DNA from 4 places in the Mesorhizobium sp. ISC15 genome. Region 1 is predicted to be linked to each of the others. Evidence: riboswitches for the same ligand, from Rfam matches in the RefSeq annotation. Region 1 holds a riboswitch; each other region holds the start of a gene.
What was found. Region 1 has a riboswitch for thiamine pyrophosphate ahead of RPG13_RS27000 (YkoF family thiamine/hydroxymethylpyrimidine-binding protein). Riboswitches for the same ligand answer to the same signal wherever they lie in the genome.

Region 1 (4,207 bases):
GGCTTCGCGCCGCCGCTCTGCCTGACGCGCGAAGAGGCCGACATCGTCGTGTCGAAGACGGCGGATGCGGTGAAGAGCGTGTTTGCCAACATCTGAAAACTGACATGAACGCCATGACCAAAACCCTCCCCGCCACCATGGCCGCCGTGCAGCTGACTGGTCACGGCGGACCGGAAAAGCTCGTCTACCGCACCGACGTGAAAGTGCCGTCGCCCGCCCCTGACGAAGTGCTGATCAAGGTCACCGCTTGCGGCATGAACAACACCGATGTCTGGGTGCGACAGGGCGCCTATGGCACGGAGGAAGATGCTGCCGCCGTATCGACCTGGCGGCGTCAGGGCAACACGCTGACCTTCCCGCGCATCCAGGGCACCGACACGGTCGGCCACATCGTCTCAGTCGGCGATGGTGTCTCGCCGAACCGTATCGGCGAGCGGGTGATGGTCGACTTCTCCATCTACAACCGCGACGACGATTCACTCGCCGACATCGACTATATGGGCCACGGCCGCGACGGCGGCTATGCCGAGTATCAGACCGTGCCGGCCGAGAACGCCCATGTCGTCGACACCGAGTTGACCGATGTCGAACTCGCCACCTTCTGTTGCGCCTATCTCACCGGCGAGCAGATGCTGGAACGTGCCGCATTGAAGGCCGGCGAGCGCGTGCTGGTCACCGGCGCGTCGGGCGGCGTCGGCTCCGGCATCGTGCAGCTGGCGCGGGCGCGCGGCGCCGTCCCCTATGCAGTCGTCGGCAAGGGCAAGGAACAGGCCGTGCTCGACATCGGCGCCGAGGCGGTGATCACCCGGGGTGTGGCCGACCTGCCGGCTGCGGTAAATGAGGCAACCGGCGGCCAGCCGATCGACGTGGTTGCCGATCTGGTCGGCGGCGCGATCTTCAACGATCTGCTGCGCATCCTCAGGCCCGAAGGCCGCTACACCACAGCCGGCGCAATTGCCGGCCCGGTCGTGCAGCTCGATCTGCGCACCATGTATCTCAAGCAGTTGCAGTTGCACGGCTCGAGCCAGGGCACGCGGCACGACTTCCGCCGTATTGTTCGCTACATCGAAGACAAGAAGATCCGGCCGCTGGTCGGCGGCGTCTACAGGCTCTCCGATTTCCACCGCGCCCAAGCGGATTTCATCGCCAAGGATTTCGTCGGCAAGCTGGTGGTCGTTCCAGACGCCATTTCGGATCTCGCAGCGACCCGTTGATAGCCAACACTAACAAGGACTCGGGCTGTTCGCCGACACGGTGAGATCGAGCGCGACATGGCCTTGCGGCGCGCCGAAACGAAGGAAGGCTTCCGACAGCGTCGCGAACACCGGTCCGGCATCGCCTCTCAGCTTCGTGCAGAAATTCTTCGACCTGTCGAAGACGCCCGAAATCTTGAGGAAGTCGATGCAGCCGTAGATCTCATCCATGTGATGGCCCTCGCCGAGCGGATAGAGCGAGAACTGCGCGGCGACCTCTTGTCCGAGTTTTTTCGCACCATCGACATGCGCCCGCGCCGCGCCGATGCGCTCGGCCAGGGACAGCTCGTGGCTGCTGCCGGAAATCGGTGTGCAGATCGGATCGTCAGGCTCGCCCGGACAGCCGCGCGACACCGTCGCCGACAACACGCAATGCAAGCCACTCGCCGCCGCCGATGCGAAGAGGTCGCGCATGGCCGGGAAAAGCTGTTCCGGCGGGCCGACGATCAGCGTCGAGATGTCGTCGGTCTCGATGCGGAAATTCGGTCGATACGGATCGAGCGCCGAAAGCGCCCCAAGGATGACGCCGACGAAATCGTCGCACATCGGATACAGGGAAATCTGTGCACCTGAAAACATGGTCGCCTCGCTCCGCTGGCATTACCCAGATCAGCTTGAGGGACCGAAGGCTTGCACCCACCATCTCAGCCCCGGCAATACGGAGCGCCCCTGTCGATATGGGCGACGTAGCACCCGCGCAACGGATGTTCAAGTGTGGCCCAGGGCAATCGTTCCCAGCAATCGCTTCAGACCAATTACCGAGCTTGGCGGCGCCGCCGAAGCTGCCGATCTCCCCCCTTGCGGGGGAGATGCCGGCAGGCAGAGGGGGTGCTTCCCTCCGACCTGTCAATCGATCGCAGCCGCGCCCTCAAGCTGATTCGGGTTGGCAAGGCTGAAGTCGAAAGTTGGCGATCCTTCACACCCCCTCTGTCCTACCGGACATCTCCCCCGCAAGGGGGGAGATTGGATACCGCTTCGGCTTCGCCAATCACCAAGGCCCATTCAGCTCTGGCTTTGGACGACCTGATCAGCTCTGTGATCCGACCTGCTTGACCGCGGCTTCGAGCGATCTTTCAAACGCGTCGATCATCTGATCGACCTGGGGCTCTGCGATGATCAGCGGCGGGCAGAAGGCCAGCGCGTCGCCCATGTTGCGCGAGATGACGCCGTTCTGCTGCATGAAGCCGTTGACAAGCCCGCCCAGCGCGCCGGCCGTCTCCCACGGCGTCTTGGTCACCTTATCGCCGACCAGTTCGACCGCCGCGATCAGGCCGACGCCACGCACCTCGCCGACAAGCGGGTGCGAAGCGAGGTTGCGCAGCCGTTTCTGCATATGCGCGCCGACCGTGCGCGCATTGCCGACAAGGTCGCGCTCCTCGATCAGCTTCAGGTTCTCGAGCGCGACCGCCGCCGCGACGGGATGGCCGCCGCCGGTGAAGCCATGACCGAAGGTGCCGATCCGATTGCTTTCGTCGGCAATCGGCTCGAACATTTTCTCGTTGATCAGCAGGGCCGAGATCGGCAGGTAGGAGGAAGAGATCTGCTTCGACAGCACCATGATGTCAGGCCTGATGCCGAAGGTCTGCGAACCGAACATCTCGCCGGTTCGGCCAAAACCGCAGATGACCTCGTCGGCGACGATCAGGATGTCGTACTTCGACAGGACCGCCTGTATCTTCTCCCAGTAGCCGGCCGGGGGAACGATGACGCCGCCGGCGCCCATGATCGGCTCGCCGAAGAAGGCGGCGATGGTTTCCGGGCCCTCGGCCAGGATCAGCTTTTCCAAGTCGTCGGCAAGCCGGCTCGAAAACTGCTCTTCGCTCTCGCCTGGCAGCGCCTCGCGCCAATGGTGCGGTGTCGACGTGTGCAGCACATTGGCGATCGGCAGGTCGAAGGAAATGTGATTGTTGGGCAGGCCGGTCAGGCTTGCCGAGGCGATGGTGACGCCGTGATAGCCGCGAATGCGGCTGATGATCTTCTTGCGTGCCGGCTGGCCGAGCGCATTCGACCGGTACCAGATCATCTTCATGGCCGTGTCGTTGGCCTCGGAGCCGGAATTGGTGAAATACGCCTTGCTCATCGGCACCGGCGCCATCTGCACCAGCTTCTCGGCGAGATCGATCAGCGGCGAATGCGATTTGGAGCCGAAGTCGTGATAATAAGGCAGCTTGGACATCTGGCGCACCGCCGCATCGACCAGCCGCTTCTCCGAGAAGCCGACCGCGACGCTCCAAAGCCCGGCCATCGCCTCGATGTAGCGGTTGCCGGCCAGATCCTCGACATAGATGCCGTCGCCCTTCTCGATCACGAGCGGCCCTGCCTCCTCATGCTTGCGGGCATTGGTGTAGGCGTGCATGTGGTAGCTGATGTCGCGGGCTTCGGGAGAATTCGGTCGTGCGTCCATGATGGTTCCTGTCCTGCATGCCGGGACTAGGCCCTGCCGCCGTTTCGGCGCGTATCGCCTCTTGCATTATGCTGTTGGATGCATCTGTTTCTCGTAAGGGTGTCAAGCCCTTTCCGAAGGGCTGGCGGGTGGACGCAGACATGCTGAATTTCAGCTTCGAGGTCGCAGAACGCGAGAACCTGCGCGGAGCCGCCTATGCGCATCGCCGGATCGTGATCGTCGAACGGCTCACCGGCAGCACAACAACAAGGCTGAGGTGGCCCGATCATGGACCATGTCGACTGCATCGTGGCCGGCGCCGGCGTCATTGGCCTCGCGATTGCGCGAGAGATGGCGCAACGCGGCCCTGGACAACCTGATCCTCGAAGCCGAGAACGCCATCGGCACCGGGACCAGCTCGCGCAATTCCGAGGTCATCCATGCGGGCATCTACTATCCGGCCGGATCGCAGAAGGCCCGGCTCTGCGTGGCAGGCCGGGAACAGCTTTACCGTTATTGCGAGGAGCGGGCGGTTCCGCATGCGCGCTGCGGCAAGCTCATCGTCGCCACA
Region 2 (4,207 bases), on a different contig from region 1:
TCGCTATCTGGGACAACCGTGCTACCCAGCATTATGCGGTCAACGACTATGGCGACCAGCACCGGGTTGTGCGTCGCGCTACGGTTGACGGTGACGTTCCGGTCGGCGTCGACGGTCGCCGCAGTATAACCCATGTCAAGGCAGCTAAGCCGGCGGCGAAGGCAGCCTGACCGTCTGAACAGGGTAAACTTCGTATCGCCGCGGCCATATCGCGCGGCTTAACCGCCCCACAAAGCCTTATGATTTCCGAGAAGCAAGGCGAGTTGCTGGCTCGAGGCTTGGCCCGAAATCGAGGTCCTGCAGCGTGGCGCATGGCTCGGGTCGCTGCTGCGGTACAGGTCCCTCACCGCCCCACCATCTCGCCCGCCTGCACCTCCGGATAGCGATCATTCACCGGTTTGTTCATTTATAATAGCGCACGATCATAACTGGACATTGTGGTAGCTCGTACATGCCTGAAGGCCCCGGCGCGCCGACCCAGCGCCGGGGCCTTTTTACTTCCGCAAATTCCATTCCAGCAACGCGGGCACTTCGCAGGATGTCGCAATCCCGCGCTTGCGATGATACGCCGGACAGCGAATTGCGCGAGTCAAACGAATTTGGGTTCCTCAAATATAGAATCGTCGACACCGATCCTGATGGATCCAGCCTCGACGACGAAAACAACCATCTACAAACGGAATATTCAACGTTGCCGAGAGCTCCCGGTGTGCCGTCGAACCCGACATTCGCGAGGTCAGCGGTCACCAACGATCATGGTGATCGCCAGCATCTTTCGTATTCACATGGCCGTCGGCCGGGTACTTTCCCGAGGCCATGACGTGAGTCTGGTGGGTCTTCCAAGCGCCGATTTGGCCGGGTAGGGTTTGCAAGGGGGGCGAACAACCGGATGAACGAACGGAATGATACTGGAAAAACTGCGCGCCTGTTGGGCGTTTAGCCCGACCGTCCATAGGAATGTCGCCCTGGTCGAAGGCTTTCTGAAGGGCAAGAGTTTCGCCGACCTGGCGCAGGAACATGGCCTGTCGAAATCGAGGGTGCGCCAAATCATCGACAAGGCTGATCGGCTTGTGGGCGGCGGCATCCTGACCAAGGCTGAATCGTCCAAGGCCTCGCCTCGATCCGATTTCATGGTCGACTATCCGTATGTGTGGAACCTGGCCGAGATGCACCGGCTCGGTAGCGTCACGCCGCACCATTTCTTTGCGGAGCTGGAGCGCGCCGGATCGCTGGAGCGGCTGGTTGACAAGATGAAGCGGTTGCCGTGGCGCGCACCAACGACACGTGAGCTGGCGCGCCTCGTGTGGCAAAAGGAGAGGGGCGAGAGCCCATGGCCTGCAATGAAGCGATCACGCGTTGCGATCGTGGAACCAAGCTGCCCGGTCGACCATCCAGATCGCGGTCTTCAATGCCAGCTCGCCTTGGAACCGGCCTTTCAGCAATTGGCTGAGCGGGCAGCGGAATCCGGCTGGACCGAGGACGAGATAGCCTACGCGCTCCTCGAGCTCGCCGGCTCGCGCCTCAAGAGCAACTCCGCCAATCGCGAGACTGAGAGGGCGATCGACCGGGCCAGGGCAACGAGATGAGCGGCACCTTCGAGAAGCTTCGCCTGACCCGATAGGAACGTCGCCGCGCCAATCAGTTTGGCGGTGAAGGCTGACCCCGGCCGAGTCGGGCAGGCGAGCGGCAGTGCTGAAATAAGGGCGTGAGAATCCATGGCGATCTTGCGCATGGCGAACTCCTTCAAGTGACTTGTTTTCATCAGCCTGCCAGAGGTGCCACCCGGCCTGGGTTCTTGATACGGCGGCTGTGTCAAGACGCCAGGCGCCACCTCGCGGCTAAGCCCGCAAAGCGGACCTTTTGTCGCAGTCGCAAAACCGTGTCGAAGGTTTCGGGATATTTGCGACGAAAAAGCGGTCGTTGGCCATCAGCGCCCCGGCCAAATAAGGCGTGCTTGTTATTCAAGGTTGAGATAACTTCGCAGATACCGAGGGGTGCCCCGTCAAGGGGCTGAGATACTGTTGGCCGAAGGCAGCACAGTGACCCTTTGAACCTGATCCGGATCATGCCGGCGAAGGGACGGGTCTGACGCCTCTCTCCTTTGCCGGCCTCAAACAAGTGGCCGCAATGACACCCGAAAAATCAACGACCACGGCCCGGCATTCAGCGCTCACGCCTAAACTTTCGACGTTGACCCACCTATGCGCCCTTTCGGTGCTGCCGTTGAACGTCTTTCTGCCATCACTGGCGAATATCGCGCAGGATTTCCGCGCCGATTATGCTCTCGTGAGCCTGTCGTTAGCCGGTTACGCGATAGTGGCCGTCGCATTGGAACTGATCATGGGTCCGCTATCCGATCGGTTCGGGCGTCGGCCGATCGTCATGGTCAGTCTTGCCACGTTCACGATCGGGTCGATCGGCTGCGCCTTTGCATCCGATATTTGGACCTTTCTTGCGTTCCGTTTGCTCCAGGCGGCAATCACGTCCTGCCATCCAATTTCGATGGCGATTATCAGGGATACGGCCGGCAAAGAGCAGACGGCGAGCCGGATCAGTTATGCGGCGATGATCTGGGCGCTGGCCCCGATGATCGGCCCGGCGCTTGGCGGTGTGGTGGATGAAACCTTGGGCTGGCGGGCGATTTTCTGGGGTCTTGCCCTAGCCGGCATCGTGATGTTTGCCTCGTCCAGCAATTCCACGCCTATCCGGCGCTGTTCCGCGCACCCGGTTTTTGGGCCTACGCGCTGTGCATGGGGTTCTTGGTCGGTGCGGGCTACGCGTTTCTCGCTGGCGCCCCACTTGTTGCTGCAATATTCGACGTGTCATCGGCCTCGCTTGGCTTTTACATCGGCAGCATAACAGCGGGCTTCGTGTTGGGTAGCTCCTGTCCGGACGTTACGCCGGCCGTTTCCCTCTGACCACCATGATGATAGTGGGGCGCATCGTCGCTGTGCCGGCCCTGCGATTTGTCTGGTCCTGTTTTTCGCAGATGACAGGCATGTGATTGCGCTATTCGGCCCTTGCATTCTGGTCGGCATCGGCAATGGCTTGACCATGCCGAACGCCGATGCCGGCGCGCTTTCGGTGCGGCCGAACCTGGCTGGAAGCGCGGCCGGCTTGGCAGGCGCTATGACCCTTGCGGGTGGCGCAGCCCTTTCCTCGATCACAGGGGCCGTCCTGACGGAGAGCAACGCAACCTATGCGCTGTTCTCCATCATGCTTTTTTTCGCCGGGTGCGGGCTGTTGGCGGCTGTGCTCGCGGCGCTCGTCCCAGGCGATTCTCAGTCCTATCGGACGTGATGCCGTCCTGATAAACGCGCGCTGTTTGCGCTTGAAAAAAGCAGTGCGGTGAGGAGCCCCCGTGGCGCTCGATAACGACCTTCCAGCAGCAGCAACTAAGGCAGCACAGGGTCGCGAGCGGCCACCGAAAGCTCCCATGCTAAACGACTAATTTGCAGACAGACCAGAGTTGGCTGGGGTTCTTTCAGCGAGTCCCTTTCAATTCTTCGCTGCCTTCCTCAACCAGTCGCGCATTTGTCGCGCGGGCCGTGACAGGTGCGCCGTGTCAGGGGTCAGCAGATGATACTGTTCCCGTCCTGGCAGCACCGGGCCGGGAAGCTGAACAAGACGCCCCGAGCGCAGATGCTGGCCGCAGGAGAGATGGTCGCCGATGGCAATGCCAAGGCCGCGCAGCGCCGCGTCGATGCACAGATGGGTGCGGTTGAAGAACAGGTGGTTGTCGACATCGTCCAGCATGACGCCTGCCGCTTCGCAATAGCGCCGCCACCAGTAGAGCCCGCGCTCGTGGATCAGCCTGTGCGCAGCGTAGAAGCCTGGTGAGACCGGATCTGGGCCCTTGGCGATCAATGCGGGCGAGGCGACCGGGAACGCGTTGAGATCAAGGAAGGGCTCGGAGCGAAAGCCGATCAGCGCCGCCGGTCCCCAGGTCAGCACCAGATCGACATCGCCTGGCAGGCTGCGCGGCGGGTCCGGGCGGCAGCGGAGATCAACGTTGAGCCGCAGCGCGTCCAGCGCCTGCGCCGTCAGGCGCGGCATGAGCCACACGACCGCCAGATCGGTTTCCACATCCAGAACCACTGTTCCCTTGGCGGTGCCGCGTTTCAGACGCCCGACGCCGAGCGCCAGATCGGCGAAGGACCGGGCGACGGTGCGGGCGAAGAGGCTGCCTTCGCCGGTCAGCACGACA
Region 3 (4,207 bases), 5.5 Mb from region 1:
CCTGCACTTTTCGAGAATTGCCACGGCGGTACCTTATTTTCGGCTGTGAAGCACACGAGACCCGCGACGTGAGACCCAGTTGCTCAATGCCCAGTTGCTCAATGAGCTTTCTTACGAATAAGGGAGAATTTCCGCGGCCGGACTATCTCTGGGTGAGCGTGCATGACTGCCAACGGAAGGTCTTGCACGCACCCTTGCGATCTTGAGCAATGGTCGCCATGACTTTCTTCTTGCAGGCTTTTGAGTGGCCCAGCCTGCGATCACCAGACCCCACCGACTCTAAAGAGCGTGGCAGACGGGATAGTCGAGGTTGCCCGGGCACAACACGCTCAAGGCTTGCGCCGCCCAGAGGACACGCTGAAAAGGCAGCATGGGCGCGCAAGCACGCCATTCACGAGAGATTCGACATGAAGACCATGCAAGAAAAAGACATTCCGGCATTCGTGCAATCAGTTGTGGACGCCGGCTGCAACATTTGCGCGATTGGCAACTTGGGATACGTCTTTGGCGATGCTGATTTGACGCCGGCGCAACGGAGGGCCGTCGAGCACAGCTGCGTAGGATTGCTGAAATCTACGGCTAACGCGATCATCTCATGGACGAGATAGCTGTATATCTGCGGTCGATCGGACGCCATGTCGAGGTTGAGCCGAAGACAGGTGTTTCCTGATGGCCGCGATCGCGTTCCGTAGTCGCCATTTCTATTGGGTAACGAGAAGCCGTCTTCCAACCTCTGAATCAAAAAGGAGGTGACCCCCAAAGGCCGCTCTCGAGACCGCAAGTCTGAGCCGCTGACGCATGGCGATAACCAGACTGTCCGAACTGGGCGGCGATATTCTTCGCGTCGATGCCTTCCTCGACCAGGCCGCGGTAGGCGGCGATCTCATCTACCGCATGCATAGCCAAGCCAGGGAAGTTTTCGGCAGCGGAATTCTCGGTCGCTTCCTCTTTGATGACTGGAGGGCGCGGCCGATCCGGCCGCCGACGACCCCGCAGGGATTGCCATGAGGCGGACCAATACTCGGATAATGGCGGCCGGATATGTAGCGATCGATCGCCGCACCAACATATCAATGCAATAGCTTAGTTGCTTTCAAAGGCGGTCGTACAAACTGCAAGCAAGCTAAACGATTTCGTCAACTCTTCCTCGCAGAGCGAAAACTCCGCGGCCTACCGCGATTTCTCTGCTGGAACAGCGGCACATCCTCAGCGCCAGGACACGGCCGCCGCCGTCGGGTTTTACGAAGCCGGTGATTGCATAAGTTGCCCGCAAGATATCATTGGTATCGGGAACGCCGCCGATGCTGCATCCTGAATCGAGCAGCCGCCGGCACCTGCCAGCCCGACGACCAGATCATTATCTGCAACTCCATCTACCTGGACGAGGTGCAAATCACCTCGCTGAAGCCGCGAATCGTCACCTTCGACCAGGATAACCACACCCGTGACCGCCTGAGCTACTCGGTCGATCTCGACGCACATGGCCGATACAGTTTCTCCATCCTTCACGAAGGGAAAGAGGCTTTGGCCATTCCAGCCCTGGTCTCCGGGGCGTGACTTGTCCCCGATGCATGCGCGAGCTCTCCGCCCGGTTTTGACAGGCCGCCGGTCATCGCCACCGGCCGAAGGCGCCCGAATGCGCTTGACAAGATAGCGTCGGCCCGTTCAACTCCAAGCATTCACCAGGGGAGTCCCGGCAAGGGGCTGAGATACTGCTTGCTTTCGCGGCGCAGTGACCCGTTGAACCTGATCCAGTTCATACTGGCGTAGGGACGGTGCAAGCGCTTTGCGGGAGTTTATGCCCGAGGTCCTGTTTCGGCAGGTCGACAGAAGCGTCTTTTCATCCTTCCGGCACAGAACTGGGTCTCCAATGCATGAGCAAAGGAGCATCAAGATGAATGCCCTCACCCCCGCCGTGTCGACGGGACCACTGCCCGCCTCGCGGAAAATCCACAAGCCCGGCCTCCTCCACCCCCAGATCAGGGTGCCGATGCGCGAAATCTCTGTTCATCCGACTGCCGGCGAGCCACCCGTCACCGTCTACGATCCGTCCGGCCCCTATACAGACCCGACTGTCGAAACCAGCATGGAAAGGGGCCTTGCCCGGCTTCGCCACGAATGGATCACGGCTCGCGGCGATGTCGAGGCCTATGACGGCCGCCATGTCCGGCCGGAAGACAATGGATTCGTCACGGGCGAGCGCCTGACGCCGGAATTCCCCATTCGCAACCGGCCTCTCAGGGCCAAGGCCGGCAAGGCGGTGACTCAGCTTGCCTATGCGCGCGCCGGCATCATTACGCCTGAAATGGAGTCCGTGGCTATCCGCGAGAACCTTGGACGCGAGATCGTGCGCGGCAAGCTTGAGCGCGACGGTGAGAGCTTCGGCGCCGCGATCCCCGACTTCGTCACGCCCGAATTCGTCCGCGACGAAGTGGCGCGCGGGCGGGCGATCATTCCCGCCAACATCAATCATCCAGAGAGCGAACCGATGATCATCGGGCGAAATTTCCTGGTCAAGATCAACGCCAACATCGGTAACTCGGCTGTCACATCGTCAATGGCCGAAGAGGTCGAAAAAATGGTCTGGGCGATCCGCTGGGGCGCCGACACGGTGATGGACCTGTCGACCGGCCGCAATATCCGCAACATCCGCGAATGGATCGTGCGCAATTCGCCGGTGCCGATCGGCACGGTGCCGCTCTACCAGGCTCTCGAAAAGGTCAACGGCATTGCCGAGGACCTGACTTGGGAGGTCTACCGCGACACGCTGATCGAGCAGGCCGAACAGGGTGTCGACTATTTCACCATCCACGCCGGCGTGCGGCTGCACTACATCCCGCTGACCGTAGACCGGGTCACGGGCATCGTCTCGCGCGGCGGATCGATCATGGCCAAATGGTGCCTGCACCATCACCGGGAGAGCTTCCTCTACGAGCATTTCGCGGAAATCTGCGACATCTGCCGCGCCTATGATGTGTCCTTTTCACTCGGCGACGGGCTTCGTCCAGGCTCGATCGCCGACGCCAATGACGCAGCGCAATTCGCCGAATTGGAAACGCTCGGCGAGCTGACGCAGGTCGCCTGGGCGAAGGACTGCCAGGTGATGATCGAAGGCCCGGGCCACGTGCCGATGCACAAGATCAAGGAGAACATGGACAAGCAGCTCGCCGTCTGCGGAGAGGCGCCGTTCTATACGCTTGGACCGCTGACGACCGATATCGCGCCTGGCTATGACCACATCACCTCAGGGATCGGCGCCGCCATGATAGGCTGGTTCGGCACCGCAATGCTTTGCTACGTCACGCCGAAGGAGCATCTCGGCCTTCCCGACCGCAACGACGTCAAGGTAGGCGTCATCACCTACAAGATAGCCGCCCATGCGGCCGATCTGGCGAAGGGGCATCCGGCGGCGAAAATCAGGGACAATGCCCTTTCCCGCGCGCGCTTCGAGTTCCGCTGGGAGGACCAGTTCAACCTGTCGCTCGACCCCGAAACAGCACGCTCCTTCCACGACCAGACCTTGCCCAAGGAAGCGCACAAAGTGGCGCATTTCTGCTCGATGTGCGGGCCGAAATTCTGCTCCATGCGCATCTCCCACGACATCCGTGCCGAGGCCCAGAAAGAGGGCATGGCGGCCATGGCGGCAAAATATCGCGAAGGTGGCGATCTCTACATGCCAGCGGACGAGGCCGGCGTACCGCTCATGCCAGAGGCGCCGGAACCGTCATGAGGGTGCTGGTCAAAGGGGCAGGCGTTGCCGGCCTTGCCGCGGCCTTCGAACTCGCCATCCGAGGCGCGACGGTCACAGTCGCCGAGATCCGGCACGGCATCGGCGGCAATGCATCGTGGTTCGCCGGCGGCATGCTGGCGCCGTGGTGCGAGTGCGAAAGCGCCGAGCAGCCGGTGCTCGATCTCGGACGCGATGCCGCCGACTGGTGGGATGCGGCGACGCCAGGCCAGGTCACACGGGCCGGCACGCTGCTCGTGGCCGCACCGCGCGATGCGGGCGAACTCGACCGGTTCGCCAGCCGCACCTCGGGTCATCGGCGTGTCGATGAGGATGAAATCGTGTTGCTCGAGCCCGACCTCGCCGGCCGCTTCCGCCGCGGACTGCTCTTCCCCGACGAAGCCCATCTCGACCCGCGTCAGGCGATGGCAGCACTTCATGATGGGCTGGCGGCGATGGGCGTCGAGTTCCACTTCGGCG
Region 4 (4,207 bases), 4.9 Mb from region 1:
ATTCGATCCAGCGGCCGCCGCCGTCCGGCGCGATCAGGCTGGTCACGGTGCGGTCGAGGAAATCGCGGTCGTGGCTGACCAGGATGACGGTGCCGGCAAAACCGGCGACCAGCTCCTGCAGCAGTTCCAGCGTCTCCATGTCGAGATCGTTGGTCGGCTCGTCGAGCACCAGAAGGTTTGCCGGCCGTGCCAGCACGCGGGCCAGCAACAGCCGCGCTCGCTCGCCGCCCGAAAGCTCACGCACCGGCGTGCGCGCCTGTTCCGGTTTGAACAGGAAATCCTTCATGTAGGAGACGACGTGGCGCTGCTCGCCATTGATGACAAGGTTCTCGCCGCGTCCGTCGGTGAGGTATTGCGCCAGTGTCTCTTGCGGATCGACCGCCTCGCGCTTCTGGTCGAGTGTGGCGATCTCCAGATTGGTGCCGAGCCGCACCGTGCCTGAGTCCGGTTTCAATTCGCCGGTCAGCATCTTCAAGAGCGTCGTCTTGCCGGCGCCGTTCGGCCCGACCAAGCCGACGCGGTCGCCGCGCTGAATACGGGTCGAGAAGCCCTTGACCACGGTGAGGTCGCCAAAGCTCTTCTCGATGTTCTTGGCCTCGATCACCAGCTTGCCGGATTCGGCGGCGTCGCTGGCCACCATGGTCGCCGCGCCCTCGGCGCCGCGATGGCCACGAAAGCGCTGGCGCATGGTCTGCAACTCGCCGAGCCGGCGCATGTTGCGCTTGCGTCGCGCCGTCACGCCATAACGCAGCCAGTGCTCCTCGCGCACGATCTGGCGGCCGAGCTTGTGCTGCTCGCGCTCTTCTTCTTCCAGCACCGTGTCGCGCCATTCCTCGAAATGGCCAAAACCCTTGTCGAGACGGCGGGTCTGGCCGCGGTCGAGCCAGACGGTGGCGCGTGACACGCGCTCGAGGAAGCGGCGGTCGTGCGAGATGACAATCAGCGCCGAAGAGGTGCGGGCAAGCTCCTCCTCCAGCCACTCGATGACCGACAGGTCGAGATGGTTGGTCGGCTCATCGAGGAGGAGAATGTCGGGCTCCGGCGCCATGACGCGGGCAAGGGCAGCGCGCCGCGCCTCGCCGCCGGACAGGTCGTTCGGTCGTTCCTCGCCGGACAGGCCGAGATGCTCCATCAGATAGGTGGCGCGGTAGGGGTCATCGGCGGGTCCAAGCCCCGCCTCGACATAGGCGCGGACGCTGGCGAAACCATCCATGTCTGGCATTTGCGGCAGGTAGCGCACTGTCGCCGAAGGCTGGCGGAACATCTCGCCGTCCTGCGGCTCGATCAATCCCGCAGCGATCTTGAGCAACGTCGACTTGCCCGAGCCGTTGCGGCCGACCAAAGCGATCTTGTCGCCCGCCGACGCTGTCAGTTCCGCCCCGTCGAGCAGCGGCGTGCCACCAAAAGTCAGCTTTATCCCGTCGAGATTGAGAAGTGGCGGCGCCATGTCAGCTTTCAGGTAGGGGAAAAGGATGGGCGAGCAACAGCGCGCGGCCGCTGCCCAGCGCGATTTCGAGCCGGCCCTTGACCTCGTTGGAAATGGTCAGCGATGAGCCGAACGCGACCTCGACGTGGTTCAGCGGCCATTTGGCGCCGGTAACGGTCAAGCCGGAAAGGTCGGAGAAGCCGAGGATCGAAAACAGCGTGCTGTCGGCGTAGTCGAAGCCGGTCTTTCCGGGAAGCAAGGGGATGCCTTCCTGGGCGCCGCTGGTCAAAAGCACCTCTATGCCTGCCTCGGCCAGCCGGATGCTGAGCGCGAGGTGCAGGAAGGCGTGGTCGGTGCGCTTGCCGCCGAACGCGCCGGCGAGCACGAGCCCGGTCGCGCCGCGTTCGAGCGCAGCGGCGATAGCCAGCTCGCCGTCGGTCTTGTCCTTTTCTGCCGGAAACACCTGGCGGGGCACGGCGGCCAGATCGTCCGGCAAGTCCGCCGGCACCGAATCGAAGTCGCCGACCCAGAGTTCCGGCGTCAGCTCCAGCGTCCGGGCATGGCCGATGCCAGCGTCGGCGGCGATGACACGGGAGCCTTCGACCTGGCGGTCGAGCAGCGGCGTGCGGATAAGATCGCCGCCAAGCAGGATGGTGAATTTGCTCATATGCGTGGCCCTTACCAGCCCTGCTTGCGAAACGGAAGGCCGCGCTCCAGATGCCCTGCAAACTTCAGCTTGCGCAGCACTTCGGCCGGGCCTATGTGTCGAAACGCTCTAACGGGGTGCTGGACGTGATCTTCGCGGACCAGCTGAGAGGCAACCATGCCAACCCGCTGAACCTGATCCGGTTTGTACCGGCGGAGGGATTAGACGTTTCGGACAGCCCGACGCCTCAATTCCTTTCAATGTGAACGAAGGAGGCGCCGATGCGCACGTTTTCATACTCTCTTGTTTCGGCAATGCTGCTTGCCGCGTCCGTTCTCGGCACCGGGCCAGCATCCGCGCAGGAGAAACTCACCGTCTATACCTATGAGAGCTTCACCGCCGACTGGGGTCCAGGCCCCGCGGTCAAGAAGGCCTTCGAGGCGGAATGCGGCTGCACTCTCGATTTCGTTGCGGTCGCCGACGGCGTCGCGCTGCTCAATCGCGTCAGATTGGAAGGGGCCGCGACCAAGGCCGACATCGTGCTCGGCCTCGATACCAATCTGACGGTGGAAGCCAAGGCTACCGGCCTGTTTTCGCCGCATGGCCCGGTATCGGACGTCAAGGTGCCGGGCGGCTGGAGCGACGATATTTTTGTGCCGTTCGACTATGGCTATTTCGCCGTCGTCTACGACACCGAAAAGCTGAAGACCCCGCCGAAGAGCCTGAAGGAATTGGTCGAGGGCGATGCCGATGAGAAGATCGTCATCCAGGATCCGCGCACCTCGACGCCCGGTCTCGGCCTGCTGTTGTGGGTGAGATCGGTCTATGGCGACAAGGCGCCGGAAGCCTGGGCCAAGCTCAGGGCAAAGGTGCTCACCGTGACGCCGGGCTGGAGCGAGGCCTATGGCCTGTTCACCAAGGGCGAGGCGCCGATGGTGCTGTCCTACACCACGTCGCCGGCCTATCACATGGTCGCCGAAAACACCGAACGCTATCAGGCGGCGTCCTTCGAGGAGGGCGAGTACCTGCAGATCGAGGTTGCCGGCATCACCACGACTGGTGCGAGGAACCCGCTGGCGGAAAAGTTCCTGGCCTTCATGACCGGTCCGAAATTCCAGAACGTCATTCCCGAGACCAACTGGATGTTTCCTGCCGGCAAGACCGACAAGCCGCTCAACCCAGCCTTCGACAAGCTCGTCAAGCCGACCAAGGCCTTGCTGTTCAGCCCCGAAGAGGTCGCCGCCAACCGCAAGGCCTGGGTCGACGAATGGCTGGCGGTGATGAGCAAGTAGCTTCTGATTGACGATGATCACTCTACGGCGCCCCCCTCTGTCCTGCCGGACATCTCCCCCACGAGGGGGGAGATCGGCCATCATGCCGGCTTTCGCCAATCTCCGACATTGCCGGAATGAGCGGAGCGCTGAACCTGCCAATCTCCCCCCTCGTGGGGGAGATGTCCGGCAGGACAGAGGGGGGCGCGAAGGAACGCAATCCTCGCTAAGAATCTCGAATCTGGTGGTCTAGCGTGCAACGCGCGCCATCATCGGATTCCCGCGTCACAGCTGGCATTCTCGCGCTTGCGGCAATAGCACTTTTGATCGGTGGAGCGTTCGCCGGGCTCATCGTCGAAGGCGCCCGCGACCCGTCCGGCGCCGCGTCGGCCTTCGACCCCTATCTCTTCCGCGTTGTCCGTTTCACCTTATGGCAAGCGCTACTGTCGACACTGCTGTCCGTCCTGCCGGCGCTGCTCGTTGCGCGGGCGCTGTCGCGGCATCCGTGGTTCTTTGGCCGCGGCCTGATCCTGCAGCTCTTCGCCGTGCCGCTGGCGCTGCCGGCCATCGTCGCCGCGCTCGGCATTCTGGCCCTCTATGGCCGTGCCGGCTATTTCGCCGGCCTGCTCAGCGCGATTGGCGGTCAGGGTTGGCCGGGCATATACGGCCTGTCCGGCATCCTCGTCGCCCACGTCTTCTTCAACCTGCCGCTGGCAACGCGGCTGTTCCTTGAAGCGCTGGGGACAGTGCCGGCCGACCAGTGGCGGCTGGCGAGCCAGCTCGGCATGGGCGCCAGACCCGCCTTCCGGCTGATCGAATGGCCGACGCTGCGGGCGGCGCTGCCGGGCGTCGCCGGGCTTGTCT

Region 2: it holds a riboswitch for thiamine pyrophosphate, as region 1 does, so the genes downstream of both, RPG13_RS33385 (MFS transporter) here and RPG13_RS27000 (YkoF family thiamine/hydroxymethylpyrimidine-binding protein) in region 1, are expected to answer to the same signal.
Region 3: it holds a riboswitch for thiamine pyrophosphate, as region 1 does, so the genes downstream of both, thiC (phosphomethylpyrimidine synthase ThiC) here and RPG13_RS27000 (YkoF family thiamine/hydroxymethylpyrimidine-binding protein) in region 1, are expected to answer to the same signal.
Region 4: it holds a riboswitch for thiamine pyrophosphate, as region 1 does, so the genes downstream of both, thiB (thiamine ABC transporter substrate binding subunit) here and RPG13_RS27000 (YkoF family thiamine/hydroxymethylpyrimidine-binding protein) in region 1, are expected to answer to the same signal.

The regions. Positions count from the first base shown of each region.
Region 1 covers NZ_JAVSPX010000001.1:5,592,876-5,597,082, forward strand. Annotated here, with positions in the region: gene RPG13_RS26990 (aspartate aminotransferase family protein) at 1-96, shown strand, start outside; gene RPG13_RS26995 (alcohol dehydrogenase family protein) at 105-1,214, shown strand; gene RPG13_RS27000 (YkoF family thiamine/hydroxymethylpyrimidine-binding protein) at 1,224-1,832, opposite strand; TPP riboswitch at 1,823-1,934, opposite strand; gene RPG13_RS27005 (aspartate aminotransferase family protein) at 2,281-3,657, opposite strand; gene RPG13_RS27010 (NAD(P)/FAD-dependent oxidoreductase) at 3,932-4,207, shown strand, end outside.
Region 2 covers NZ_JAVSPX010000002.1:109,309-113,515, reverse strand. Annotated here, with positions in the region: gene RPG13_RS33395 (TauD/TfdA dioxygenase family protein) at 1-170, shown strand, start outside; gene RPG13_RS33390 (hypothetical protein) at 903-1,586, shown strand; TPP riboswitch at 1,981-2,097, shown strand; partial or broken gene RPG13_RS33385 (MFS transporter) at 2,128-3,300, shown strand; gene RPG13_RS33380 (LysR substrate-binding domain-containing protein) at 3,499-4,207, opposite strand, start outside.
Region 3 covers NZ_JAVSPX010000001.1:137,957-142,163, forward strand. Annotated here, with positions in the region: gene RPG13_RS00695 (hypothetical protein) at 408-608, shown strand; gene RPG13_RS00700 (hypothetical protein) at 799-1,008, shown strand; partial or broken gene RPG13_RS00705 (aspartate 1-decarboxylase) at 1,300-1,557, shown strand; TPP riboswitch at 1,675-1,791, shown strand; gene thiC (phosphomethylpyrimidine synthase ThiC) at 1,895-3,730, shown strand; gene thiO (glycine oxidase ThiO) at 3,727-4,207, shown strand, end outside.
Region 4 covers NZ_JAVSPX010000001.1:695,727-699,933, reverse strand. Annotated here, with positions in the region: gene RPG13_RS03510 (ABC-F family ATP-binding cassette domain-containing protein) at 1-1,447, opposite strand, end outside; gene RPG13_RS03505 (thiamine diphosphokinase) at 1,449-2,093, opposite strand; TPP riboswitch at 2,196-2,310, shown strand; gene thiB (thiamine ABC transporter substrate binding subunit) at 2,354-3,364, shown strand; gene thiP (thiamine/thiamine pyrophosphate ABC transporter permease) at 3,598-4,207, shown strand, end outside.